Regions from separate parts of the Arthrobacter sp. NicSoilC5 genome, predicted to be linked through region 3. Evidence: riboswitches for the same ligand, from Rfam matches in the RefSeq annotation. Region 3 holds a riboswitch; each other region holds the start of a gene.
What was found. Region 3 has a riboswitch for S-adenosylmethionine ahead of LDO22_RS20740 (homoserine O-acetyltransferase). Riboswitches for the same ligand answer to the same signal wherever they lie in the genome.
Positions count from the first base shown of each region.

Region 1 (7,685 bases), 1.9 Mb from region 3:
CATGGTCTCCAGGCCCTTGGTCAGGACCCAGGCGTTGAAAGCGGAAAGCGCGGGGCCGGTGTGGCGCATCAGCTGCTTCACCGGTCCGTCGACGAATTCCTTGGTGCCCAGGATGGCTCCGCCCATCACCCGGCCCTGCCCGTCGATGTGCTTGGTGCCGGAGTAGACGATCACGTCGGCGCCGAGGTCCCCGCAGCGCTGCAGCAGGGGAGTGGCAAAGACGTTGTCCGCCACTACGGTGGCCCCGGCCGCGTGCGCCAGTTCGCTGACGGCGGCGATGTCCACGATCTCCTGCATGGGGTTCGACGGGGACTCGAAGAAGACGGCGGTGGTGGGCTTGGACAGGGCTTCGCGCCACTGGTCCAGGTCCGGGCCGTCCACGAAGACCGTCTCCACACCCCAACGGGGCAGGATCTCGTTCAGGATCACAAAGCACGAACCGAACAGTGACCGGGCGGCCACCACCCGGTCGCCCGCAGCCAGCAGGGCGCCCAGCGCGGTGAACACGGCGGACATGCCCGACGCCGTCGCGAAGCATGCTTCGGTGCCTTCGAGCAGCCTGAGCCGTTCCTGGAAGGTGGCCACGGACGGGTTGCCGTAGCGGGAGTAGACAAAGCGCTCGTCCTCGCCGGTGAAGGCGCGTTCGGCTGCCGCGGCGGATTCGTAGACGAACCCTGAGTTCAGGAAGATGGCCTCGGATGTTTCCTGGAAGTTGGAGCGGTCCAGGCCTCCGCGGACTGCCTGGGTGTCGGGGTTCCAGCCGGGGGCGTCTGGGTTGAAGGTCACTTAGTTCTTTCCGAGGTTGGTGGGGAGGCCGCGGTTCTTCCAGCCATTGACGGTCCGCTCGCCATAGCGGTCGGGCTCGCCTTCGAAGCCCTCCAGCACGCTGTACGCGGTGAAGCCGGCCTGGGTGGCGGCAGTCGCGGCCGCGATGGACCGTTGGCCGGACCGGCACAGGAACAGCAGTTCCGCGTGGGGATCCTCCGGCGCCTGCTCCTGGAGGTCCTTGACGAAGTCCGGGTTGGGGATGCCGCCGGGGAAGGTCCACTGGATGAACAGGGGATCGTTGTCCGTCGCCTTGGTGTCCGGGATGCCGATGTGGGCCCATTCGCCCTCGGTGCGGACATCCACCAGGATGGCGCCCTGCTCCAGCTTGGCCCAGGCTTCCTGCGGCGTCAGGTCTCCCGCGTAGCTCATGCGTGGCCCTCGCCGTCGAACTCGCCCTCAAATTCGGCATCGAGCTGGTCCACGGCGGTGGCCACGGCGGCGTCGGCTGAAGCGATCGCGGCCGGAAGGACGATTGCCTGCGCCACGATGACGGTGGTGCCGTTGAAGGTCGCCGCCGGGCTGCCGTGCAGGACGTAGCCATCGGCGAGTGCAGCGGAGATCCGCTCACAGAATTCACGGTTGTCCGCGCCCGTAATCAGGCGGTAGGACAGTCTTTCGTCAGGGGCGGGTGCGTCGGACACGACGGATCTCCTTCTCTCACGCTTGCAGCTCGAATCGGTCGATATGCCGAGTATTCACCTGAGGCACCCCGCCGCGAAAGGGAGGGTTGCCGACCGGCAAGTCAGGGCTTGGCGCCGGTACTCATTACTCCCCAAAAACGTAACACCTGCCGCGCCCGGCCGCATCGCCGCCGTCGTCATGTTCCGTAATTGAGCCGTCCGCGTCACGGCACGGGTTATGCCCATGGGCCGATAAAGTTCTTACCGGGGGCGCCGCCCCGTATCCAGAGCAATGAGTACCGGGGGGTCCTTGTCAGCATGCGGGCACACGTATCGCACCACCACGCCGCCATCCGGCGAAACCGTCCGCGATCCATCGCAGCCTTTTTCGCCGCGGCGTTCATCGCCCTCCTGGCCCTGGTGGTCCCGGCGGGCCCGGCGCACGCGGCGCCTGCTGCACCGGACAAGGGCAAGCCGTGGCTGGGGGCGGTCCTCGAGTGGGGCGAGGATACGGCCGCGGGCTTCAGCGACAGGCTGGGCGCCGGCCCCGCCGTCTTCGGCCACGACATCACCATTCCGTACCGCGAATCGGAGCGGAATGACATCGACGGCTTCCTGCAGCAGACTGCAGCCAAAGGCGCCCACGCCCTGCTCACGGTGAAGCCGTCGGTGCCCCTGGACCAGCTCGGCCCCGCGGAGGCGGAAGCGTTCGCAGCCCAGGTCCGCGACCTGACATCGGGGTTCAAGGGCCAACTGCTGGTCCGGTTCGCCCCCGATATGAATGCCAGCTGGGTGGCCTGGGGCCAGCAGCCGGCCACGTACCGGCAGGCCTTCCAGGCCGTGGCGGCAGCCTTCAAGAAGGACGACGGCGGCCGGGCCGCCATGGTGTGGGCGCCTTACCTGGGCAAGGACTACCCCTTTGAACGGAACCGGAATGCCCCGCAGCCGGGAAGCGACGGGTTTTCCCTCCTGGATACGAACGGGGACGGGACCTGGAACGGAAGCGACAGCGCCTATGCCCCCTACTACCCGGGCGATGACGCCGTGGACTGGGTGGGCCTGACCGCCTATCACGACGACACTGCCGGCGGGGCCGCCGTCAACACGACGCCGCGTCCGGGCGAACTCCAGGAGATGCTGACGGCCTCCGGCGGCGAAAACTTCTACGGCACCTACGCCGAGGGACGCAAAAAGCCTTTCCTCCTCCAGACTTCGGCCTTCTACAGCCCTGCGTCCGGTGGGGCGCCCGAGGCGGACATCAAGACGGGCTGGTGGGACCAGGTGGTGGCCACTGCCACGTCACCCGCTTTCGCCGGGACGGCCGCCGTGGTGTGGGACGAGCGGACCAGCACGCGGGATACCGGCGTGGCAAGTATAAGCTGGCTGCTCACGGGAAGCCCGGATATTGCCAAGGCCGCCCTGGACAGGCTGAAGGCATCGCCGATGGTCACCGGCCCTGTCACGGATGTGGCGTCCACGGGCACCTACGTGCGGGCCAACACGCTTTCCGGCGCCGCCCCCTGGACCGTTGGTGCCGCCATGGTCATCCTCCTGGTGGCCCTGTGGCAGGTTCCCCGCCGGATCAACACCGCCACGTCCTGGAGCTACCAGGACCCTTCCACCAGGGATTCGCGGGTGGACCTGCTGCGCGGACTGGCCATTGTCTTTGTGGTGGTCAACCACTTGGGCATGGCCTCACTGTTCCAGCTGCTCACCCAGGAGGCGGTGGGCTTCGTGTCAGGCGCGGAGCTGTTCGTCCTGTTCTCCGGCCTGGTGGTGGGCATGGTGTACGGGCCCAAGGCCAAGGAGGACTTCGGCCGGGTGGTGGACCTGACGTCCCGCCGGGCCGGGAAGCTCTACGTGACCGCCCTGGCCGTGCTGATCGGCGTCTTCCTTCTTTCCCTGCTCCCGTTCTTCCACACTGAGGCCCTGACCACGTTCGTGGACCAGGGGACCGGCGGCGCGGGACACAGCGGTGCCGGCCGGACCTACGACCTCTACGCCGGCATGTCGTCGCTGTTCCAGTTCCCCGTGCCGCCGCAGGTGCTGCCGGCCATCGTGCTGCTGCAGTTCGGTCCCTGGCAGTTCAACGTCATGGGACTGTATGTGGTACTCCTGCTGGCCAGCCCGCTGATCCTTGCGGCGCTGAACCGTGGCAAGGCCGTCTGGGTTTTGCTGGCGACGTTCGCCGTGTACGCAGTGGGCGCCGTGACCCGGTTCAGGATCCTGCCATCCCAGTTTGAGGACTCGTTTCCCCTGCTGGTGTGGCAGGTGCTTTTCGTCCTCGGCCTGGTTGTTGGCTACTACCGCCGCAGCATCGTTGCGTGGTTGTCGGCGCACACGTGGGTGGTGGCGGCCTGCACTGCGGCAGCGTTTGCGCTGGCCTTCCTGTCCTGGGGGAATCCGTACCTGGCCAACAACTACGACGTCCGCCTGGCGCTCATGCCGGACGCCTCCTACCGCGCCATGTATGACGCACTCTTCGGCCGGACCTACCTGGCGCCCGGCCGGCTGTTCAACGTCCTGGTCCTGGTGGTAGCCGCCTACGCGTTCCTCAGCGCTTACTGGAAACCGGTGGAGCGTGCCCTGGGCTGGTTCCTGATTCCGCTGGGCCGCGCCACGCTGTATGTCTTCATCATGCATGTGGTGCTGATCGCCGTCGTCACAAACATCCCGGCGCTCCAGCAGCAGAGCATCTTCCTCAACACCGCGGCCTACGCCGTGGTCCTGGGCCTGTTGTGGGTGATGGTCCGCACCAGGTTCCTTTTCCGGATCATTCCCACCTAGGGATTCCCGCCTGGGGGACGGCCCCTTTGCCTGGTTCCAGGGTGCATCAGGGCATGAAAATGCTGCGGCACAAAAGTGCCACAGCATGTCATCGTGCGCCGCTGGTTACCCTGCGGCCCGTTGGCAGCCCGGGGGGCCTTAAACAAGCCGCGGGTAGCTGCTGAGGATGTAGTCCGCAGCGGCCGGCCCCTTCATGCGCAGTCCGTTGCGGCGAACCGAGACTTTGTGTTTCATGGCAGCCCAGAAACTGGACTCGGTGCCGGTGGGCTGCTCGTTGACGAAGCACCAGCTGGTGTACAGCCCGTAGAGGCGGTCGCGGTCCAGGCTGGCTTCCGAGGCATTGTCTGCGTAGGTGGCTTCGTGGAGGAAAAGATCAAACTGCGAATTGGCCATGAGGCGTCCCTTCGCTCGGTGCGTGGTGCCGCCGGTAGGCTCCAGCGGCGAACCTCGATGCCCTGCACAAGGTGGCAAAGGATTGTGTAGCCGCTTTCCTTGAGAGGTCCCGAAAAGCTCAAGAGTTCATCTTGTCTACGATGTAGACTTTACCTGTAGACCAGATATGAGGCAACCGTCCCAGTTACTTCGGGACGAGGGCCGCCAGTGAGGACCTTTGTGATGACTTCCGCCAACACTTCCCAGCCCGGGCAGGCCAAAACGAGGCTGAGCAGGGACATTGTGCTGGCCAAGGCCCTGGAGTTGGTGGACGCCGAAAGCCTGGAGGCCCTGACCATGCGCCGGCTGGGGCAGGAACTCGGCCGGGATCCGATGAGCCTCTACCGCTACGCCGAGAACCGCGCCGCACTGCTGGACGGGGTTACCGAGCTGGTACTCAACCAGCTAAGCATCCATCCATCGGACCCGGACTGGAAAGCCCAGCTGCGGAAGATCGCCCACAGCTTGCGGGCGCTCGCCCTGCAGCATCCCAATGTGGTTCCCCTGTTGGTCACGCGGCCCCTTTCCACGCCCCTGGGCCTTCGCCCCCTGGGCACGCTGCGGCCGCTGGAACAGATCCTGTCCCTGCTGGGCTCGGCAGGATTCGCGCCGGCCGATGCCCTCCACGTCTACCGCGCCTACTACGGCTTCCTCTACGGGCACATCCTGAACGAGCTGCAGGAGTACGTGGTGGATCCGGAAGAGAACGAGGTGCTGTTGCGCCTGGGGCTCCACCGTTTGCCGGCGAAGGAATTCCCCAAGCTGCGTGCCCTTGCTCCCGCCCTGGCAGAGTACGACGGCGAGGCGGAGCTTGACCAGGGACTTGGCATCCTGCTGTCCGGGCTGGAGGCACAGCTGTCACGTCAGGCGGCAGGCCCCGCCGCCTGACCCCGGGGCCCGCTGACGGCGGATTGCCCGGGCAGCGCTATTCGAAGGACGCGCGGCGCCGGTCCTGCAGGCGGGTGTTCCAGATGTCCGGCCGGTTCACGCGGAACCGGCGCCCCGTCAGTGCTTTGGCGTTCAGCCGCACGTAGTGGGCCTTTTCGCCCGGCTGCCACGGTTCCAGGCCGAGTGCGTCCACCGCATCCTTCACGCCCTGGTCCTCGATGATTTCCGTTTCGCCGCGAACCACTACGCTCCAGGCCTGTTCCGATGCGGGGTCGTAGCCGTCTATTTCCAGTGCTGCCGGCCGTTCCATCCTGGCGCCCCAAAGCTTTGACCCGGGTGCGGTGCGGAAGACGATGCTGCGCAGGTGGACGGCGTAGTTCACGGGGAAGATCTCGGGATGCTCGTCCACCACGATGGCCAGCCTGCCCACCGCGTCATTGTCGAGGAGTTCCCAGCAGTCGTCGAAGGACAGGTTTTCAATCGGCAGGTTTCGCGAGTCCATGGTCCACACCTTACGGGTGATGCGGGAGTGGGAAAAGGGATTGCGCCGCTTGTTGCGGCCTAGTGGATGCCGGCGATAAGTTCGCTCAACTCGGCGGTCAGTTCCTTCTGGACGGACGGGGTGCCGATTTCCTTGCCGTCGATCCGGTTTACGGGCGCCAGCAGGCGGACGCTGGAGATCAGCCAGACCGCATCCGCGTCCATGAGGTCCCGGGGCTCCAGGGGACCGTAGCCCAGTTCCCACCCCGCCGCCTTGGCGGCCGCGAAGAGGGCGCCCTGGGAGGTGCCGGCCAGGATGCCGCTGTCCAGCTGGGGCGTAATGAGGCGCTTCACTGTTGTGCCGTCGTCGGACTTCTCCACATGCGCAAGCAGCACCGTGGACGTGGGGCCTTCCAGCACGCGGCCATCGGAGGACAGGAAGATGACGTCGTCGGCGCCCTGTTTGTGGGCATGGCGCAGCGCTGCCATGTTGACGGCGTAGGAAAGGGTTTTGGCGCCGAGGAGCAGCCAGGGCGCCCGTTCGGCCACATCACTGTCGTAGCCCCGGTCAAGGAGGATGACGTCGATGCCCGTTTCGCGCTGCCTGCGGCCGGCAGCCCCGGCCGGCGACGCCTGCACCCAGGCCGTGGGCGCCTCGCCTTCGACGCCGCGGGTGACCACCAGTTTGACCACCAGTTCATCGGCGGCGGGGTCTGCCGGCGGGTTCTCGGACCGGTGCCGGGCCACCACAGCCGCAATAACGCGCCGCCATGCCTCCTGGTCCGGGATGGCCAGGTCCAGTGCCGCGGCGGAGCCCCCAAGCCGGTCCAGGTGCGCCTGCATCTTCCGCACCGTTCCACCCACGGCCAGCATGGTTTCGAAGACGCCGTCGCCGCGGGTGACCCCCAAATCCGTGACCAGCAGCTGGGGTTTGGTGGCATCGGCCACCCTGCCGTCGGGGAAAGCAGGATCGAGGAAGGCAAGAACCACGGGGGCTGGAGAGGTCATGGCACCAGCTTAGTGCTGTACCGCGGATAAGCTGGGCAGAGTGCACCGGCCGGAAGCCGTCCTCCGGGGCCCAATCTCCCCGGGGGTTTTAGACGTGTTGTGGCCTTTTTCGCTTGCCGGCACCGCGCCCACATGGGTGGTGGTGCTCCTGGGCTTCGCCGACCTGGCCATCAGGATCCTGGCGCTGGGCATCATTCCCGGCAACCGGCGCCCTACCACCGCCATGGCCTGGCTGCTGGGTATCTTCTTCATTCCGTTCGTGGGCATCGTCCTGTTCCTGCTGTTCGGCAATTTCCGCTTGTCCAGCCGCCGGCGGGCACAGCAGCAGCTGGTCAACGAACGCGTGCAGGCGGGCATCACCGCACTTTCGGATGCGGAAAGCGACTACCCCGGCCCGGAGTGGGTGAAGTCCGCTGCTGAGCTCAACCGCACCCTGGGCTCGCTGCCCATGGTGGACGGAAACTCCGTGGACCTGATCCCCGGCTATCCGGATTCCATCCTGGAAATGACCAAGGCTGTGCGGAAGGCGAAAAAGTTCGTCAACGCCGAGTTCTACATCATGAGTTCGGACCACGTCACCAACGACCTGCTCACCGCCATGGAGGAAGCCGCCGAACGGGGCGTGGAGGTGCGGCTCCTGTT
Region 1 is NZ_AP024660.1:2,603,128-2,610,812, reverse strand. It holds gene LDO22_RS12285 (O-succinylhomoserine sulfhydrylase) at 1-786, opposite strand, end outside; gene LDO22_RS12280 (rhodanese-like domain-containing protein) at 787-1,197, opposite strand; gene LDO22_RS12275 (DUF1737 domain-containing protein) at 1,194-1,469, opposite strand; SAM riboswitch class IV at 1,483-1,598, opposite strand; gene LDO22_RS12270 (OpgC domain-containing protein) at 1,767-4,235, shown strand; gene LDO22_RS12265 (hypothetical protein) at 4,374-4,628, opposite strand; gene LDO22_RS12260 (TetR/AcrR family transcriptional regulator C-terminal domain-containing protein) at 4,851-5,555, shown strand; gene LDO22_RS12255 (pyridoxamine 5'-phosphate oxidase family protein) at 5,593-6,057, opposite strand; gene LDO22_RS12250 (aminodeoxychorismate lyase) at 6,117-7,043, opposite strand; gene cls (cardiolipin synthase) at 7,141-7,685, shown strand, end outside.
Region 1: another riboswitch for S-adenosylmethionine. It lies ahead of LDO22_RS12275 (DUF1737 domain-containing protein); the one in region 3 lies ahead of LDO22_RS20740 (homoserine O-acetyltransferase).

Region 2 (7,685 bases), 930 kb from region 3:
GGACCACGAAGTCCGGGCTCTGGTCGGTGAGGATGAAGCCAGCCTCGTGCAGCGCCGTCGTCAGCCCTGCTTCGCCGATGGTGTAGGCGCGGTTGCCCGATTCCGAGCCACCGGCAGACACCTGGTCCTTCAGGAACTGGGCGGTGGCCAGGGCGGAGGTCCAAATGTTCTCCTCGGGGATCTCCAGCCCGGAAGCGCGCAGGCGTGCGGCGAGGTCGCGGGGCGTGAAGATGGAGTTGTTGGTCAGCACGAGGAAGCGCTTTGAGGTGTCCACCCAGCGCTGGATCAGCTCAGCCGCCCCGGGGATGGGCTGGTTTTCATGGACCAGGACGCCGTCCATGTCCGTCAGCCAGCACTCAATCTCCTGGCCGCTCCGGTATACCGCCGGGTTGCCTGCTACCTGGTCCTCGTCTGCCATGCCCTGCCTCCGCCTGTGATGATTGCCCGAAGAGTCCAGTCTAGTGTTGAAGGGTGAACCAAACGCCCGGCATGACAGACGAACCCGACCACCAGCCCGGGGAGGCCGGACCCGCAAAGGCGGAGGTCGGCGTCGGGCCCTGGGAAGGGGACCTGCCGGAAGGCGACCACTGGGACCCTGACCTGCTGGCGGACGGCGACCGGCGCAACGTCCTGGACAAATACCGCTACTGGAAGCACGAGGCGATCGTCGCGGAGCTGGACTCCCGGCGGCACAACTTCCACGTGGCCATTGAAAACTGGCAGCACGACCTGAACATCGGCACCGTGGTGCGCACCGCCAACGCCTTCCTCGCCAAGGAAGTACACATCATCGGCCGACGGCGGTGGAACCGGCGCGGCGCCATGGTCACCGACCGCTACCAGCACGTCCGCCACCACCCCACCGTGGAGGACTTCGTCCAGTGGGCGCAGGGGGAGGGGCTGGCGATCATCGGGATCGACATCTTCCCGGACTCGGTGCCCCTGGAGACGTATGAACTGCCGCGCGACTGCGTGCTGGTATTCGGGCAGGAGGGCCCGGGCCTGACTCCGGAAGTGCACCAGGCGGCCGCCGCCACCCTGTCCATCGAGCAGTTCGGCTCCACCCGGTCCATCAACGCCGCCTCCGCCGCGGCTATTGCCATGCACGCCTGGATCCGGCGGCACGTCTTCAACCAGCACGTGTGAGTATTACCGACCGGTGACCCGAAACACCCTGCCAGCCCGGGAATGGCTAGGATGGTGCCAAGCCGTAAGCGGTCTATTTGAGGGTCATCCACCCACAGACGAAACTCAGCAGAGGAGCCAGCATGCCCATTGCAACCCCAGAGATCTACGCCGAGATGATCGACCGCGCGAAGGCGGGCGGATTCGCCTTCCCCGCCGTCAACGTCACGTCCTCGCAGACGCTGAACGCGGCACTGCGTGGCTTCGCCGAGGCAGAGTCCGACGGCATCGTGCAGGTTTCCACCGGCGGTGCCGCCTACTGGTCAGGTGCCTCCACCAAGGACATGGTGGCTGGTTCCCTGGGCTTTGCTGCCTTCGCCCGCGAGGTGGCCAAGAACTACGGTGTCAACATCGCCCTGCACACGGACCACTGCCCCAAGGACAAGCTGGACGGCTTTGTCCTGCCGCTGCTGGAAGCGTCCGAGGCTGAAGTCAAGGCCGGCCGCAACCCGCTGTTCAACTCCCACATGTGGGACGGCTCCGCAGAGACCCTGCAGGAGAACCTGAAGATCGCCCGCGACCTGCTGGCCCGCACCGCGGCAGCCAAGATGATCCTCGAGGTGGAGATCGGCACCGTCGGCGGCGAGGAAGACGGCGTGGAGAACGCCATCAACGACAAGCTCTACACCACGGTCGAGGACGCCCTGGCCACCATCGACGCCCTCGGCGCTGGTGAAAACGGCCGCTACATCACCGCCCTGACCTTCGGCAACGTGCACGGCGTCTACAAGCCCGGCGGCGTCAAGCTGCGCCCGGAGATCCTCAAGGACATCCAGGCCCAGGTGGGTGCCAAGATCGGCAAGGACAACCCGTTCGACCTCGTGTTCCACGGCGGCTCCGGCTCCTCCGACCAGGAGATCGCCGACGCCGTTTCCTACGGCGTGATCAAGATGAACATCGACACCGACACCCAGTACGCCTACACGCGTCCGGTGGCTGACCACATGTTCAAGAACTACGACGGCGTCCTGAAGGTTGACGGCGAAGTGGGCAACAAGAAGACCTACGACCCCCGCGTCTGGGGCGCCTCCGCCGAAGCCGGCCTGGCAGCCCGCGTGGTGGAAGCCACCAAGCAGCTCGGTTCGGCCGGAAAGACCTTCTAGATGTCGGACGAGTTCCGCCGGAACCTGATGGGGCCGGAGCCCACGCTCCTGCCTGCCGAAACCGAGGTGCACGGGCAGTTGGAGGCCGGCCACGAGGCATTGGACCTGGTGGCCAAGCACCCCACGTCCTCGCTGCTCTGGGCTGTGCTCGCCGAAGAAGCATGGGCGGAGGGCCGGATCATCGATTCCTACGCCTACTCCCGCGTCGGCTACCACCGCGGCCTGGACTCGCTGCGCCGCAACGGCTGGCGCGGCGTCGGGCCCATCCCGTGGGAGCACGAGCCCAACCGCGGATTCCTGCGGGCCCTCTATTCCCTGGGCAGGGCTTCCTCTGCCATCGGCGAGGCTGACGAGCCGGAGCGGATCGAAAAGTTCCTCAACGACTCGGACCCCACGGCGAAGGCAGCGATCGAGGGCAAGTTTTAGTCCTTTGCGCTTAAACAACGACGGCGGGTGGTTACCTTTCCTGGAAAGGTAACCACCCGCCGTCGGTCGCTTAAGGCTTGGCGATGCCGGTGCGTGCCATGGCGTCGGCGTAGGCCGCGCGCATGTCCTCGAGGTACTCCTCCTGGCGAGCGGGGGAACCGGCGAAGGCGCGGCCGCTCAGGGAGCGTACCTTGTAGGTCTTCAGGCCACGGCGCCACAGCAGCGGAACTTCGGTCTTCAGGAGTGCGTTGGCCAACCGGTTGGCTTCGGTTCCGTGCGCCACGATGACGGAGGCACGGGGCACCAGGGCCAGGAACTTCAGCAGCGGCTTCAGGCCTGCCTGGATCTGGTCGGGAGTGAACTTGCCGTTGGGCTCACCGGGAACGTGCCAGGGGTGGACGTTCCACGGCATCACGAACTCGGGGCGCAGGCCCAGCTTCCACTGCAGTCCCAGCATGCGGGTCGCGGCGTCCTGGTCCCCGGCCGTGATGAACCCGGACGGGTCCGCCTCGCCAATGTTGGAGAACAGGCTGATGATGCGGCATTCCTCCACGTCGTGCATGGGATCCACATAGGGGACCACGGTTCCGGGCTTGGTCTCCTGCAGGGAATCGCAGAGCTCGTTAACGGCAGCAACGCTGGGGTCGTAGCGGCGGCTCATGAGCTGTTCGTGGAATGTTTCGGGTGCCAGGGCTGTCATGAAGTGCTGGTTCTCCTGCGGGGATTGGCGTTGCTGCCGCCACGGAAACGGGCACGCGGGGGCGCGACACATCAGCGGCGGTTGATTGGGGTGGGCCGATTCCTGGTCGGCCTTACCCAGTTTAGCAAGCCCCGGGAAACGAAACGCCGGTCCCGTGCACCTGACTCAGCCAGGGCACGGAACCGGCGGGTTCCCGCTTCGCCTCCCGCAGCTACCAGAGGCGGCTGGTGGCCCGGCGGGCGCCCTCGCCGAGGGCCTCCAGCTTGGCGAAGGCGATCTGCGGGTGGACCCGCCCGCCCAGGCCGCAGTCGGTGGAGGCGATGACATTCTCACGGCCCACGACGTCGGCAAAGCGGACAATGCGGTCTGCCACCAAGTCCGGGTGTTCCACCACGTTGGTGGCGTGCGAGACGATGCCCGGGATGATCACCTTGCCCTCGGGGAGCTTGGTGTCCTCCCATACCCGCCATTCGTGTTCGTGGCGGACGTTGGCAGCCTCGAAGGAGTAGGCGCCGGCGTTCACCTGCAGCACCGATCCGATGATGTCGGCGAAGGGGATGTCGGTGGTGTGCGGACCGTGCCAGGAACCCCAGCAGACGTGCAGCCGGATCTGTTCCTGGGGCAGGTCGCGGAGGGCCCAGTTGGTGGCCTCGACGCGCAGCTGGATGAACTTCAGGTAGTCCTCCAGGGAGGGCTCGGGATTGATCTGGTCCCAGCTCTCGGCCAGGGACGGATCATCGAGCTGCACGGTCAGGCCGGCATCGATGATCGCCTTGTATTCCTCCCGCATAGCATCGGCGCAGGCGTAGACAAGTTCCTCATCCGACTTGTAGTACTCGTTGGCCACGCGGGCGCAGGAGCCGGGAGAGAGGGACGCTACGAAGCCGTCCGACAACCCGGCCGCTGCGAGGCCGGTCTTCAGGTTCCTGATGTCCGATGCCACCAGGTCCTGGCCCGTGTAGGTCAGGGGTCCGGCGATCTTGGGCTGGGTCACGCTCTTGCGGTGGGACAGGATGCCCGAGGAGGGGTCGTTGTAGGCCTCGTTGAACGCCTGCCGGTCGCGCCGGTCAGGGAATGAGGTCAGGACAATGTTGCCGGGCGAGGAGCGGTGCACCTGGGCATCGGCCCAGCGGTCCACGTTGGTTGGCTCCAGGCCGCCCAGCCGTGCAAAGGAGTAGTTCCACCAGGCGCCGTAGTCCACGGAGCTGGACATCGTGTGCCCGTATTCGCCGTCGTTGGGAATGTCGATGCCGAGGTCCTTCTGGCGCTGGACCACCTCCACCACGGAGGCCTCCAGGAGTTCCAGGAATTCAGGGGTGATGCCGTCGGTTTCCTTGGCGGCATTGGCGGCGATGAGTTCCGGGGTGCGGGGCAAGGATCCCGCGTGGGTGACGCGGATGTGGTCGGTGTTCAGGGACATGCTGGAATCTTCCTTTCCATCGGTCCTGGCAGTAGCACCTTCGGCCGGCAGGAATCCTGCTGGACCGTGGTTGCTGCGGCGTCATCGAGCCAGGTCTCTCGGCCGCTCCGGATGGTTCACTCTCACATAAATCCAGATGCCTGCCCCGGGGCAAGTCTGAGCCGCTTTATGTCGCGACGGGCTGCCCGGCGGCTTTCCTCGCCGTCTCCGGAGCCCTGGCGCTGGCCGTCGTAGCAGGACCTGCCCCGCTGGCACACGCTGTGGGCGAAGGCCCCACCTACGACGGCAACGGCCAGATCACCACGTCCAAGCTCGCCACGTACGAACAGATGGTCTCGTTCCTGAAGGACCAGGATGCCCGCCAGCCGGCAATGGAGCTGGAGGTCATCGGGCAGACGGTCAAGGGGCGCGACATCCACGTGGTCAAGTACATTTCGGACCCCGCCAAGCCCACCATCCTGTACCTGACCCAGCAGCACGGCAACGAGCAGCTCACCACCGAGGGCGCCATGGAGTTCATTAAGCACCTGGGGACCGGCAAATCCGCGGACATCCTCAAAGGCGTGAACATCCTGGTGGTGCCCATGCTCAATGCGGACGGCGCCATGGGTGACGTGAACTTCTCCCTGGACAATTACCTCGCCAAGGGGGACCGGCACCTCACCCGCTACAACGCCGAGGGTGTGGACCTGAACCGCGACCACGTGGCCAAGGTCCAGCCGGAGACCCAGGCGCTGCACAACAACGTCATGCGCAAATACCGGATCGACTACATGATCGACCTGCACCACCAGGGCACCCGGGCGGAGCGTGACGGCAAGCTGGTATCCGGCTCCATCCTGTACCCCACCACCCCCAACGCCGACCCCGCCGTCGTCGAAAAATCCAAGCAGCTCGGCGCGGTGGTCTTCAACAACGTCGACTCCACCGGCTGGGGACACCTGGGCAAGTACCAGGGCGGCAGTGCCGAAACCATCAGCCGCAACGGCATCTCCGTGGAGTACGGCATCGCCACCCTGCTCTTCGAGATGCGCGGCATGTCGGACCACTATTTGGACGGCTATGCACTCGGACAGCGCAGCAACGGCTACCTGATCAAGCAGACCGTCACCACGCTGACCTCCACGGCCGCGGCCATCGCGGACGGGTCCATTGCCGACGCCGACACCTCCTTCTGGAACACGCTCGCCGAACAGACGTCCCGGCCCGCCGGGGAGGCGGAGGACGAATAGGCGGCACCGGCCGCCGCGGCCTTTTGGCAGAAAGGACCGCGGCGGGCCACAACAGTGGACAAAGTGCCCCATCGGCTAAACTTGGGTGGTAAGAGCCCCGGAACTCTTGCTTCGCTGCGCCGTGCTGCGGCTGTGCGAAGGCCGGTATGTTCGGGGCATTCTCATGAACGGCGCTGCATGGGCCCGCCACCTGGTGGCCGGCCCGGGCAGTCCGAACGAATGGGGGAGGATCCCATGCCAGCAATTGTGATCGTAGGAGCCCAGTGGGGCGACGAAGGAAAAGGCAAGGCCACCGACCTGCTGGGCGGCCGTGTTGACTACGTCGTCAAGCCCAACGGCGGCAACAACGCCGGGCACACCGTCGTCGTAGGCGGTGAAAAGTACGAACTCAAGCTGCTGCCGGCAGGCATTCTCAGCCCCAACGCCGTTCCCATCATCGGCAACGGCTGCGTGGTGAACCTGGAGGCCCTCTTCCAGGAAATCGACGGACTCCAGGCGCGCGGCGCCGACACCTCAAAACTGCGGGTCTCCGCCAACGCCCACCTGGTGGCCCCGTACCACCAGGTGCTGGACAAGGTGACCGAACGCTTCCTCGGCAGCCGCGCCATCGGCACCACCGGCCGCGGCATCGGCCCCGCCTACATGGACAAGGTGGCCCGGCTGGGCATCCGCGTCCAGGACGTCTTCGACGAATCGATCCTGCGCCAGAAGGTGGAAGGCTCGCTGCGCCAGAAGAACGAACTCCTGGTCAAGGTCTACAACCGCCGCAGCGTTGTGGTGGACGAGATCGTGGAGTACTTCCTGTCCTTCGCCGAGCGGCTCCGCCCGCTGGTCATCGACAGCACCCTGGTCCTGAACTCGGCGCTGGACGAGGGCAAGGTAGTCCTGATGGAGGGCGGCCAGGCAACGTTCCTGGACGTGGACCACGGCACCTACCCGTTCGTGACCTCCTCCAACCCCACCGCCGGCGGCGCCTCGGTGGGTTCCGGCATCGGCCCCACCCGGATTTCGCGTTCCATCGGCATCATCAAGGCCTACACCACCCGCGTTGGTGCCGGCCCGTTCCCCACCGAACTTTTCGATGAGATGGGCATGTACCTGCAGAAGACCGGCGGCGAATTCGGCGTCAACACCGGCCGCCCGCGCCGCTGCGGCTGGTACGACGCCGTCCTGGCGCGGCACGCTTCCCGCGTGAACGGTTTCACGGACTACTTCGTCACCAAGCTGGACGTCCTGACCGGCATCGAGCAGATCCCGGTGTGCGTGGCCTACGAGGTCGACGGTGTCCGGCATGACGAGATGCCCATGACGCAGACCGAGTTCCACCACGCCAAACCGATCTTCGAGTACTTCGATGGCTGGACCGAGGACATCACGGGAGCCCGGACGCTGGCGGACCTGCCAGAGAATGCCCGCAACTATGTGCTGGCCCTGGAGAAGCTCTCCGGAACCCGGTTCTCGGCCATCGGCGTTGGCCCGGACCGCGACCAGACCATCGTGGTGAACGACCTCATCAACGACTGACGCGCCCTCCCGGAGCAGGCATGACGACGGCGGCAGGCCACCTTTCGCAGGTGGCCTGCCGCTTCTCTTTTGGTGGCGGACAGCGAATTTACACA
Region 2 is NZ_AP024660.1:3,550,811-3,558,495, forward strand. It holds gene LDO22_RS16695 (HAD-IIA family hydrolase) at 1-418, opposite strand, end outside; gene LDO22_RS16700 (TrmH family RNA methyltransferase) at 490-1,146, shown strand; gene fbaA (class II fructose-bisphosphate aldolase) at 1,269-2,288, shown strand; gene LDO22_RS16710 (DUF3151 domain-containing protein) at 2,289-2,714, shown strand; gene LDO22_RS16715 (uracil-DNA glycosylase) at 2,785-3,414, opposite strand; gene LDO22_RS16720 (cobalamin-independent methionine synthase II family protein) at 3,626-4,834, opposite strand; SAM riboswitch class I at 4,848-4,952, opposite strand; gene LDO22_RS16725 (M14 family zinc carboxypeptidase) at 5,050-6,066, shown strand; gene LDO22_RS16730 (adenylosuccinate synthase) at 6,301-7,590, shown strand.
Region 2: another riboswitch for S-adenosylmethionine. It lies ahead of LDO22_RS16720 (cobalamin-independent methionine synthase II family protein); the one in region 3 lies ahead of LDO22_RS20740 (homoserine O-acetyltransferase).

Region 3 (7,685 bases):
ATGTAGGAGCCCAGCAGCCGCTTGCCGGCCCCGGCGAACTGCAGGGCCGGCACCGTCAACTCTGCGGAGGGGTGGGGCAGGCCCACGGAGACCACCGCGCCACCCCTGGTGACCCGCTGCAGGCAGGATGCGATGACACCGGCTGAGCCCACCGCTTCAATGGCGACGTCGACGCCGTCGCCGGCTGCTTCCTCAATCAGCCGCCCTGCGTCCTCCGGCGTCCCTACCGCGGTGGCCCCGGCGTTGCGGGCCAGCTGGTGCTTCCCCTGGTTGGGGTCGATGGCGATGACGCTTGTGGCCCCTGCCAGGCGGGCCGCCATCACGGCGGACAGGCCCACCGCCCCCAGGCCGAACACTGCCACGGACTGGCCGGGGCCGACTGCGGCGGTGTTGAACACCGCTCCCATTCCGGTGAGCACGGCGCAACCAAACATCGCCGCCACGGTGTCCGGGACGTCGTCGTCAATCACCACCACTGATTCCCGCGCAACCACCGCGTAGTCAGCGAAGGCGGAAACGCCCAGGTGGTGGTTGATCCGCTCCCCCGCCGGCGTACGCAACAGTGCCGGACCATGGAGCAGGTCTCCGGATCCATTCACCTCAGCTGCCCGGTGGCAGAGCGCGGGCCTGCCGGAAAGGCAGGCCCGGCACTGGCCGCAGCTGGGCACGAACACCAGAACCACATGGTCCCCCACGGATACGTCGGAGACGCCGTCGCCCACGGACACCACCCGCCCCACGGCCTCGTGTCCCAGGGCCATGGGAAGGGGCCGGACGCGTGAACCGTCCACGACGGACAGGTCCGAATGGCACAGGCTTGAGTAGGTGATGGAGACTCCGAGCTCACCGGCGCGCGGCTCCGGCTGCTCCAGCTCCTGCACCAGCAGGGGCCGGGACTCGGCGTAGCTCTGTTTTCCCTCGGCGCTGGCCGGGGCGGGAACGGTGGAATAGAGGACGGCGGCTTTCATGTGCCTACTTCTTGCTGGCAGCGAGCAGGTCTGCCGTGCCCTTGGCGTCGGCCGCGTCAACGTCGTGCAGCGAGATGCCCCGGGTTTCCTTCAGGAAGAAGACCGCGACGGCGGTGATGGCACACGCGATGAGCAGGTACACCGCCACCGGGACGGAGGACTTGTAGGTACCCAGCAGGGACGCGGCGATGATCGGCGCCAGTGAGCCCGCCACGATGGACGTCACTTGGTATCCCAGGGAGACGCCGGAATACCGCATCCGGGTGGGGAACATTTCCGCCATGATGGCGGGCTGCCCGGCATACATGAAGGCGTGGAACACCAGGCCGATCATGATGGCCGCCAGGATGATGACATCGTTCTTGGTGTCCATCATGGGGAAGGCAAAGAAGCCCCAGGTGGCACCCATGATGGCGCCGGCCATGTAGACGGGCTTGCGGCCGAAGCGGTCCGACAGCTTGCCCACCATGGGCACGACGGCGAAGTGGACGGCGTGCGCAAGGAGCAGCAGCAACAGGATCCGCGTGGTGTCAGCCTGCACCACCGTCTTCAGGTAGGTGATGGAGAACGTGACCACCAGGTAGTAGAGGATGTTTTCCGCGAAGCGCAGGCCCATGGCGGTGAAGACGCCGCGCGGGTAGCGCCGGAACACCTCGGCCACGCCGTAGCCCTTATGGCCGGCGTCCACCTCTTTGCGGGCCTCCAGGAAGATGGGGGCGTCGTTGACCTTGGTGCGGATGTAGTAACCGATGATGACGATCACGGCGGAGAGCCAGAACGCCACGCGCCAGCCCCAGCCCAGGAACGCGTCCTGCGTCAGCGTGGAGGAGAGGACGAACAGCACGGCCGTGGCCAGCAGGTTGCCCAGCGGCACTGCCGATTGCGGCCAGCTGGCCCAGAAGCCGCGGGACTTGCTGGGGCTGTGCTCTGCCACGAGGAGCACGGCGCCGCCCCATTCCCCGCCCACGGCGAAGCCCTGGGCGAACCGCAGGAAGACCAGCAGCGCGGGCGCCCAGTAGCCGATCTGTCCGAAGGTGGGCAGGCAGCCCATGAGGAAGGTGGAGACCCCCACCAGGATGATGCTCAGCTGCAGCAGCTGCTTGCGGCCGAACTTATCGCCGAAGTGGCCAAAGACAATGCCGCCGATAGGGCGTGCGACGAAACCGACGGCATAGGTGAGGAAGGCAGCGATGATGCCGTCCAGTTCCGTGCCGGCGTTGGGGAAGAAGGCCTTCCCGAACACCAGGGTGGCGGCCGATGCGTAGAGGAAGAACTCGTACCATTCCACGACCGTGCCGGCCATGGAGGCCGTCACCACTTTCTTCAGGCCTGAGGCCTTGACGTCGGTTTCCTCTGTACGCCTTGCGGCGGAGCTTTCCGTACTCATGCGAACTCCTTCGGCGTCGTCGTCGACACCACGGGGACCAGTCAATGGCAGACGGGTGTGATGCACACCACGAAAGCCGGATTCGATGAGTATGGTCTGCCTGCGGCGCAACCTCAACGCCGATTAGTGCAGAACGCATCTGCAGGAATGCACATTAAGGGCTGTGCGCCAGGCGGCGCCTAGACCAGGAAGCTGTTCCGCAGCCGGCCGCCCAACTGCCCGATCTCGGTGAGGAACCCGTCGTGCCCGATCGGTGCCTGGATGACATGGACGTCCACGTCCCCGGGCAGCGCCTGGGCCAGTTCGTGGGACTGCGACGGAAAATAGAGCCGGTCCGAGTCGACGGCGGCCACGAAGAACCGTGCCGTGGAGGCGGCGAGGGTTTCGGTCAAGGTTCCCCGTCCCCGGCACACATCGTGGCTCATCAGTGCCTCGGTCAGGGCGATATAGCTGTTGGCATCGAAGCGCTTCACCAGCTTGTTGCCCTGGTGGTCCAGGTAGCTTTCCACCTGGTAGCGGCCGCGGGAGGCAAGAACTTCCCCCTGCAGGGGCGACTCGGGCGCCTGGGGTGCCCGGCCGAAGCGGCCTTCCAGTTCGGCAGCCGACCGGTAGGTGATGTGGGCGATGCGCCGGGCGAGCGCCAGCCCGTCTTCCGGGCACGGACCGCCGTAGTAGTCCCCGCCGTTGAAATTGGGGTCCTGCCGGATGGCCAGCGTTTGGGCCTGCGCGAAGGCAATCTGTTCGGCAGTACTGGCGGCTCCCACGGAGATCACCGCGCAGCGCTGCACCCTTTCCGGGTACGTCACCGCCCATTCCAGGGCGCGGGCGCCGCCCATGGATCCGCCGAGGACGGCGAACCAGCTCTTGATGCCCAGCTGGTCCGCGAGCCTTGCCTCGGCAACGGTGCTGTCGCGCAGCGTGACGAGGGGAAACCTGGAGCCCCAGGGCTTTCCGTCCGGCGCGGGCGATGACGGGCCCGTAGATCCGTAGCAGCCGCCAACGATATTGATGGACACCACGAAGAAGCGGTCCGTGTCCACGGGAGCGCCGGGGCCGGCCAGCTGTTCCCACCAGCCTTCTTCGTCGGTGTCGCCGCGGGTCACGTGGGTGCTGCCGGTCAGCGCATGCTCGATCAGGATGGCGTTGCTGGCGTCCGCGTTGAGCGTCCCCCAGGTTTCGTAGGCCAGGGTGACGTCCGGGAGGTATCCCCCGGCTTCGAGTTCCAGTCCCCCGATGGAGGCGTAACGGACGATTCCGTGTTGGGGGATGGTGGTTCGGGCGACGGTAACCGTCATGGCAAGACCTCTTCTACGCGCTTGCCTGCCGTCGTCTGACCGGCAGGCCAGGTCCTCACCCGGGGCACCCCACCGCGGATGGAGGGTTGCCGGCCAGCAAGCCGGGGCTGTCACTGGCACTCATGACCTGGTTCGAGTGTACGAAACACCCCCCACTCCAGGCCAAGAGTATGACTGGTTGTGACTTCCCGGTTCGCCGGCCGGCACATGCTGCGACGCTCGCGTTTGGGGCTACGCGTCGGCGCCCTTGGCTGCCCGGAAGCCTGCCTCCAGGTCGGCCAGGATGTCGTCGATGTGCTCCAGGCCAACGGAAAGCCGGACCAGGCCCGGGTGCACGCCGGCCACAACCTGCTGCTCCGGCGAGAGCTGGCTGTGCGTGGTGGACGCGGGGTGGATGACCAGGGAGCGGACGTCGCCGATGTTGGCCACGTGGGAATGCAGCTCCAGGGCGTCGACGAAGCGCTTGCCCGCCTCTGCCCCGCCGGCCAGGTTGAAGGCCACGACGGCGCCCGTCCCCTTGGGTCCGTACTTGCGGCCACGCTCGTACCAGGGGCTGGAGGGCAGCCCCGCGTAGGCGACGGATTCGACGTCGTCCCTTGCCTCCAGCCAGCGCGCCACTTCCGTGGCGTTCGCAACGTGGCGCTCCACCCGCAGGCTCAACGTCTCCAGGCCCTGGGAAATCAGGAACGCGTTGAAGGGCGAGACGGCTGAGCCGAGGTCGCGCAGCAACTGCACACGGGCCTTGAGGATGTAGGAGAGGTTGGCGCCGAGTGCGCCGCCTTCACCGAGATCGCGGGCGTAGACCAGGCCGTTGTACGTGGGGTCCGGGGTGTTGAAGCCGGGGAACCGCTCCGGATCCTTGCCGAAATCGAACTTGCCGGAATCGACGATGACACCGGCGATGGCCGAGCCGTGGCCGCCCAGGTACTTGGTGGCCGAGTGCAGGACAATATCCGCACCCCACTCCAGCGGGCGGATCAGGTACGGCGTGGACAAGGTGTTGTCCACAATGAGCGGAACCCCGGCCTGGTGGGCCACCTCGGAGATGCCTTCAATATCCAGGACGTCCTGGCGCGGGTTGGACACCACTTCACCGAAGAAGAGCTTGGTGTTGGGCTGCACGGCATCGCGCCACTGGTCCAGGTTGTCCGGATCGGCCACGAAGGTCACCGAGATGCCGAACTTCTTCAGCGTGTGCGCAAACAGGTTGTAGGTTCCGCCGTAAAGGCTGGGGCTGGCCACGATGTGGTCGCCTGCCTCGGCGATGTTCAGGACAGCGAAGGTTTCGGCGGCCTGCCCGGAGCTCAGCAGCAGCGCGGCCAGGCCTCCTTCGAGGCTGGCAATCCGTTGCTCGACGGCATCCTGGGTGGGATTGCCGATGCGGGTATAGATGGGCGCAAGTTCAGCCAGGGCAAAACGGTTGGCGGCGCTTTCAGCGCTGGGAAACACGAATGACGTGGTCTGGTAGATAGGCAGGGCGCGGGCCCCCGTGGCGCTGTCCGCCGCCTGGCCTGCGTGGATCTGGCGGGTTTCGAAGGACCATCCGTTGGACATCCAAATCTCCTTTGACATGGGCCCGGCATGCTCACCGGCAGTACGGGCCGCGCTTGCTCCCGGCTGTTGCCGGGGAGCCAGGTCTTCACCCGGGGCACCCCACCGCGGATGGAGGGTTGCCGGCCAGCGAGCCGGGGCTTGGCGCTGGCACTCATGACCTGGGCCCAGTCTAGGAACCGGACGGTTGCCGTGGACAGCATTGTGACGAACATGGTCTTCCGGCCACTGTCTCGGCCGAATAACGGGGGCGCCGGGCGCCACAAATACTAGTAAGGGTGCCCTTAGCTGAGAGCCTGATCACAAAGTGCCAAGATGTTCGCATGCGCATGGATCACGTCTCTTACGCCTGTGAACACGATGGCCTCGCGGCCACTACCGAACGTATTGCAACTGCCCTCGGCGTTGAGGCAGTGAAGGGTGGCGTACACCCCCGCTTCGGAACCCGGAATATGATCATCCCGCTCGCCGGCCACAAGTACCTCGAAGTCGTTGAGGTCCTGGACCACCCGGCATCGGACAAGGCACCGTTCGGACAGGCAGTACGTGCCCGCTCCGCTGCTGGTGGCGGCTGGATGGGCTGGTGCGTCGAAGTGGACGACCTCGCCCCCTTCGAGGAACGCCTGGGCCGCGCCGCCGTGAACGGCAACCGCAAGTTCCCGGACGGCCGCGAACTGGTCTGGAAGCAGATTGGCATCCTGGGCCTCATCGCCGATCCCCAGGTGCCGTACATGCTCAAGTGGGAGGGCGATCCCTCGCTCCACCCGTCCCACGCGTACGAGAGCAACCTCAAGATGAGCTGCCTGACCATCGCCGGTTCCGCCTCGCGCGTCACCGAGTGGCTGGGTGAGCCGGTGGAGAAGCCGCTCGAGGACGTTGCGGTGGAGTGGGTCGCCCCGCACGGAACCCCGGGCATCCTCTCGGTCACCTTTGAAACCGCCAACGGAGCCGTCACCATCTGACCCTCCCCCGTTCCTCCCCGGATCACTTCGGGGAGGTCCCCGGGTTGTGCCCGGGCAAACTTCGGCCGCCATTGGGTGGTGACAACGGCGTCACCACCCAATGGCGGCCGAATTAATTTAAGAAGCTGCCCCCTGCGCCGCTATGAAGGACGCCAGCATGAACCGTGCACACTTTGGATGTCAGTGCCTCGTTGGATGATGTGGGCATGGGAATCAGCGGTGGTGTTGAGGTGGTTTTGGAGGGTGTTCGTGCCTCTGTTGCTGCCATCGATGCGCTGGATTTCGAAGATACTTCCCTGGCTGCCGGCGCCGGCATTGGTTCCCGTGTTGACGTGCTTCAACGGCGGTATGAGATCCGGCTGGAACGGCTGGAGGTTGCGGCCCGGCTGGAGGCGCAGCTCGCCGCGATGAAGGCGCTGGATACTGCCGAAGCCGTTGCCTTCCAGCAGGCGATGACGCCGCCGGACGCCACTGTCCAGGACCGCACTTACGCGGACATGTCGGTGGTGGAGGAGATCGCCGGGGTGCTGACCATCAGCTCGGCGGCCGCGGGCGCTTTGGTGGAGCACTCACGCCGGATCTGCTCCCTGCCGCTGGTGTTCGATGCACTGTCCGCCGGGGACATGTCCTGGCAGCACGCCCGGATTGTCGCCGATGAGACTGAAGGCCTCACCACCGAGGGCGCCCTGGCGTTGGTGGCGCACTTCTTCGACCCGGCTGCACCCCAGCCCGCCCGCGGCGCGGCCCCCGGCGAGCTTGTTCCGTCCCGGTTCCGGGCGAAGGTGCGTGGTTGGCGGGAACGCCACCACCCCGACTCGATCGAGAAGCGCCATGTAAAGGGTGTGGCTGACCGGCGGATGGAATACACCCCGGACAAGGACGGTATGGCCTGGATCTCCCTCTACTTGCCCGGGGACACCGCGTGCGCTATCTGGAACCGGACCACCGCGACCGCCCGCGGCCTCCAGGGACCAGACGAACCCCGCACCCTTACCCAACTCCGCCCCGACATCGCAGCATCGCTGCTCCTCGGCGCCGGCCACGCCGAGGAAGACGGTCCCGGCCTCGGCATTCAGGGCACGGAGGGTGTCACCGGGGTCGGGAAGGTCCCTGCGCCGCGGGCCGATGTCCTGGTCACCGTGCCCGTGTTCGCCCTCCTCGGAGCCACCGACGAACCCGCCTTACTGGACGGCTTCGGACCAATCCCGGCGTCCATGGCACGGAAACTTGTCGCCGACGGGGCGGAATCGTTCTACCGGGTCCTGATCGACCCCCGCGACGGGGCACCACTGGAGATCGGCCGGAAAAACTACCGGCTCACCGAGGCCATCAAACGCTGGATCAGGATGCGCGACACCAAATGCACATTCCCCGGCTGCACCAACCGCACCCCCGACAACGAAACCGACCACCTACAAGCGTGGCAACACGGCGGCACCACCAACGTCAGCAACCTGGCCCAACTCTGCCCCAAACACCACCGGCTCAAACACCACACCAGATGGACGCCAGATCCGGCCAA
Region 3 is NZ_AP024660.1:4,477,259-4,484,943, reverse strand. It holds gene LDO22_RS20750 (zinc-binding dehydrogenase) at 1-968, opposite strand, end outside; gene LDO22_RS20745 (MFS transporter) at 973-2,355, opposite strand; gene LDO22_RS20740 (homoserine O-acetyltransferase) at 2,535-3,650, opposite strand; SAM riboswitch class IV at 3,663-3,778, opposite strand; gene LDO22_RS20735 (bifunctional o-acetylhomoserine/o-acetylserine sulfhydrylase) at 3,882-5,204, opposite strand; SAM riboswitch class IV at 5,249-5,363, opposite strand; gene LDO22_RS20730 (VOC family protein) at 5,525-6,163, shown strand; gene LDO22_RS20725 (HNH endonuclease signature motif containing protein) at 6,370-7,685, shown strand, end outside.